Regions from separate parts of the Martinezella sp. CNPSo 3732 genome, predicted to be linked through region 2. Evidence: predicted binding sites of a transcription regulator. Region 2 holds the regulator's gene; the other holds the start of a gene.
What was found. Region 2 encodes PhoB, which activates phosphate uptake and scavenging genes when phosphate is short. Its sites were predicted from a motif close to TGTCATNNANCTGTCAT; they were not measured.

Region 1: the regulator PhoB is predicted to act here: its motif matches at 1,195-1,211, upstream of AC13RM_RS02415 (DUF47 family protein).

The regions. Positions count from the first base shown of each region.
Region 1 covers NZ_JBXSOO010000001.1:538,256-540,655, reverse strand. The annotation lists gene AC13RM_RS02420 (inorganic phosphate transporter) at 1-534, opposite strand, end outside; gene AC13RM_RS02415 (DUF47 family protein) at 534-1,151, opposite strand; gene AC13RM_RS02410 (sn-glycerol-3-phosphate import ATP-binding protein UgpC) at 1,292-2,341, opposite strand; gene ugpE (sn-glycerol-3-phosphate ABC transporter permease UgpE) at 2,341-2,400, opposite strand, start outside.
Region 2 covers NZ_JBXSOO010000021.1:99,582-101,981, forward strand. The annotation lists gene AC13RM_RS26395 (aspartate aminotransferase family protein) at 1-88, opposite strand, end outside; gene AC13RM_RS26400 (GcrA family cell cycle regulator) at 513-1,040, shown strand; gene phoB (phosphate regulon transcriptional regulator PhoB) at 1,233-1,916, opposite strand; gene phoU (phosphate signaling complex protein PhoU) at 1,948-2,400, opposite strand, start outside.

The DNA of each region.
Region 1 (2,400 bases), on a different contig from region 2:
CAGGACGCGGAAGGTGCTATCGACGGCGAAAGGCGTCTGGCGAACGAATATCCATGTCACGCATAGGACGAGGAAGAGCGCGAGTACGAAGCCAAGCAGTGGCGACATGACGATGGCGCCGGCCGTCTTCAGCAGGCCGGACCAAACAATGGCATCCACGCCGATCTTCGCCACGCCAGCACCGACGAGGCCGCCGACCAGAGCATGCGACGAGCTTGATGGAATGCCGAGTACCCAGGTCACGATATTCCATATGATCGCCCCCATCAGGGCGGCGAAGATGACCTGTGGCGTGACGATGTTAGGATCGATAATGCCGGTGCCGAGGGTTTCGGCGACGTGGAGCCCGAAGAACAGGAAAGCGATGAAATTGAAGAATGCGGCCCATAACACCGCATATTGCGGTCGCAGGACCCTTGTCGAGACGATGGTGGCAATTGAATTGGCGGCATCGTGCAGCCCATTCAAAAAATCGAAGAACAATGCCACCGCGATGAGGCACACCAGCAATGGGAAAGCGAGAGTGGCCTCCATCAGACGTTCTCGATTACGATGCCGCTGATTTCATTGGCGACATCCTCGAAACGGTCGACGACCTTCTCCAATTCACCGAAGATCTCGCTGCCGATGATGTAGGCCATTGGGTTGGTGGCGCCATGCCGGCGAAAAAGATCTTTTAGACCTTGATCGTGTAGTTCATCGGAGCGCCCCTCGACTTTTACGACCTCTTCGGTGAGCGCGCTGAGGCGAGACGAGTTGGCACTCATGCGATCAAGGAGAGGGATTGCCTCGGCTACCAATTTTGCCGCCTCGACGATCACTTTGCCCATTTCCTGCATGCCAGGATCAAAACTGTCCTGCTCGAACAGCCGGATCGTCTTGACCGTCTTATGCATCATGTCGATCGCATCGTCCATTGACATGATGAGATCCTTGATGTCGCCACGGTCAAACGGCGTGATGAAGCTGCGCCGAGTGGCAAGCAGAACTTCGCGCGTGATGTCATCGGCCTCGTTTTCGAGCTCAATGATACGCTGGCAGTGCTGCTCAGTGTTTTTGCCGGCCAGCAAAGCGTTCAGAGCTTCCGCCGCGCTGACGACCGCGCGCGAATGTCGAGAGAAAAGATCAAAAAAACGGTCTTCTCTCGGCATCAGTCTACGAAACCAGTTCACTTTCGGCACTCCAAACAGGTGTTGTCACAAATCCGTCATAAATGACGGAGCCTGACATGGAAAGCCGAGGCATCCGCAAAACGACGCTCTCTGACAGCGCATCACAAGATTTGAACTGCTTATACGGGGTCTAATCGGTTCCCGTGACCATCGAAGAAATGCAGGCTCCCGGCAGAAGCGGCAACCACGCATTCGGTGTCCATTGCGATCCGGGACCGCCCCGAAACTCGAAAGACGATGGTTTGGCCGTCCGCCAGGGCACCGTAGACATAGCTTTCCGCCCCAACAAGCTCCACCGCCTGGACACGCACTTTTGCGCTGAACGCCGCATCGCTTCCGCCGTCGGCCAGGTGAAGATCCTCGGGCCGGACGCCGATCGTCGTGTTAGCGCCGCTAAGGCGGCCGCCAGGCGAAAGCGCAATTGTGCCGTTTTCGGTAGGTTTTAGAAGATTCATCGAAGGCGAGCCTATGAAGGTCGCAACGAAGGTGGTGGCGGGTCGTTCATAGAGTTCGATAGGTGTGCCGACCTGTTCGATCCGCCCGCCATTCAAGACGACCAGGCGATCGGCCAGCGTCATGGCCTCCATCTGGTCATGGGTGACATAGACGCTCGTGGTCGCGAGAGATCGTTGCAGCCGTCTGATCTCGACACGCATCTGCACCCGCAGCTTGGCATCGAGATTGGAGAGCGGCTCGTCGAACAGGAACGCCGCCGGCTCGCGCACAATGGCGCGGCCCATCGCTACGCGTTGCCGCTGACCGCCGGAGAGTTGCCGTGGTTTGCGATCGAGGAACGGTTCGATTTCAAGCGATCGTGCTGCAGACTGGATGCGCTGGTTTATTTCGGCTGCTGGGACATTCCTGTTCTTCAGGCCATATGCCAGATTCTGACGCACGGTCATGTGCGGATAAAGCGCATAGTTCTGAAAGACCATCGCGATGTCGCGCTCTGAGGGTTCCAGGCGATTGACGATACGGCCGCCAATATTGATTTCGCCTGATGTAATGGCTTCAAGGCCCGCGATCATGCGCAGGAGCGTGGACTTGCCGCAGCCGGAAGGTCCGACCAGGACGACAAGTTCGCCATCGGCGATATCGAGCGACACGCCCTTGATTGCGTCGATGCCGCCGTAGCTTTTACGGACATCCTTGAGAATGATTCCGGCCATTATTTCTCCGTCTCCACCAGACCTTTGACGAACCAGCGCTGCATCAGCACCACGACGAG
Region 2 (2,400 bases):
TTTCGGTGACCAGCCAGACGCCCTCGCCTCGCTCGAACCGTAGCGGAGCGCGCATGTAGGTGTCATAAAGCGGCGTGGTCTCGGCCATGGCCATATCTCCTGATCACAACTTTAAGGACCGATCGCTTCCATTTGATGAAACGGGTCCGAAAAAATCAAAAATGCCGCCTTGCGGCGGCCTGGGCACTATTGATGTTTTGCATCGCGATGTCAACAAAACTGGCGTTTTAGCAGGTGCGAGATAACGCTTGCGGGCAAAAGAGATAGGTTCGGCGGCGCCTATTGCAGAAATGCCACGCCTGGGCAGCAAGTTGGGGAAAACCTCGAAATCGATTCCTCAAGATTCTCGCGACTCTTGTCACGGAGTCAGCCTCACACTAGGTTAAAAAGCAATTGCTAGACTGCATGCGGCGGAACTAGTCACCACAATTTTAGAGCGTTTCGCGCCTCGTTCCCATGCGAGGCAATGGTGAGGGATTCTGCCATCGGAAACGCGACAGCGGAGACAGGGCATGAATTGGACAGACGAACGCGTCGAGAAGCTGAAAAAGCTATGGTCCGAAGGGTTGAGCGCCAGCCAGATCGCTGCGCAGCTCGGTGGCGTGAGCCGTAATGCCGTCATCGGCAAGGTGCACCGCCTGAACCTTCCCGGCCGAGCGAAGGCGGGCGGCACGGCAACCGCAGCGCGCACGCCGAAGCGCAGCGCAGCTGCACCCCGCGCCGCGACCTACGGATCGCGCGTTGCTACCCGCACGGTCGTCGCCCGCCAGCAGGGCGCAACCATGCTGAAGGAAGAGATCGAGATCGATTCCGTCAATGAAATCCAGTATCGTCCGGCATCGAACGTCGTCGTTCCGATCTCCCGCCGCCTCGGCCTGACGGAACTGACGGAGCGCACCTGCAAGTGGCCGGTCGGCGACCCGCTGAAGGACGACTTCCACTTCTGCGGCAATGACAGCCCAGATTCTTCGCCCTACTGCACCTATCATCAGCGCATGGCATACCAGCCGGTGCATGACCGCCGTCGTAACAACGGCTGAAAGCCACAGCAAGACAATGAGAAACGGGCCCTCGAGGCCCGTTTTTCTATTTCCGCCGCTATTTAAAGCACGTCACGATCTTTCAGATTCGCTTCCTGTGCTTTAGGTTTTCCGTCTGGCGCATGTCGTTCTCGCAAAACCGCTACGCACTTTTGGGCGACATGCTTTAGTGATACCCGAGCGGCAAGCCGCTCAGGCTTCCATGGAATAGCCCGCGCCGCGAACGGTGCGGATGACATCCTGCATATTGGAGAAATTGAGCGCCTTGCGCAGGCGGCCGACATGGACGTCGACGGTGCGTTCGTCGACGTAGATATCGTGACCCCATACGCCGTCGAGCAGCTGCGAGCGCGAGAAGACGCGGCCGGGCGAGGACATCAGGAATTCCAGCAGGCGGAATTCCGTCGGCCCCAGCCGTACTTCGCGGCTCTTGCGGTGGACGCGATGGGTTTCGCGGTCCAGCTCGATATCGCCGCAGCGCAGCACCGTGGAGAGAACCTCCGGGCGGGCACGCCGCAGCATCGCCTTGACGCGAGCCATCAGCTCCGGCGTCGAGAACGGCTTGACGACATAATCGTCCGCGCCGGTCGAAAGCCCACGCACGCGCTCGCTTTCCTCGCCGCGGGCCGTCAGCATGATGATCGGCAGTCGCTCCGTCTCCGGCCGCATACGCAGCCGGCGGCAGAGCTCGATGCCCGATACGCCGGGGAGCATCCAGTCGAGGATCAGGAGATCGGGGATGCGCTCCTGGAGACGCAGCTCGGCCTCATCGCCTCTGAGGATCGTGTCGACCTCGAAGCCTTCGGCCTCAAGATTGTAGCGCAGCAGAACGCTGAGCGCTTCCTCGTCTTCTACAACAGCAACTCTCGGAACCATGCGCCTATGGTCTCCTTTCTTCGCTTCCAGATTATTCCGTCACTGCGCCGACGGTATTGGCGGTATCGTCCTTCGGGCGTTCGCCTTCCGGCTGAGCACCTGTCGCCATGTAATAGATCGTCTCGGCGATATTGGTGGCGTGGTCGCCGATGCGCTCGATGTTCTTGGCGCAGAAGAGAAGATGCGTGCAGGTGGTGATGTTGCGCGGATCTTCCATCATGTAGGTCAGCATCTCGCGGAAGAGCGAGGTGTACATGGCGTCGATTTCCTCGTCACGTTCGCGGATCGACACGGCCTTGTCGGGCGAGCGGGTCGCGTAGACATCGAGAACTTCCTTGAGCTGGCTCAAAGCCAGTTCGGAGAGATGCTCGATGCCGCGGGCGAGACGGCGGGGGACACCGGTGCCCTGCACAGCGATGACGCGCTTTGCGGTGTTCTTGCCGAGATCGCCGACGCGCTCCAGATCGGAGGCGATGCGGATCGA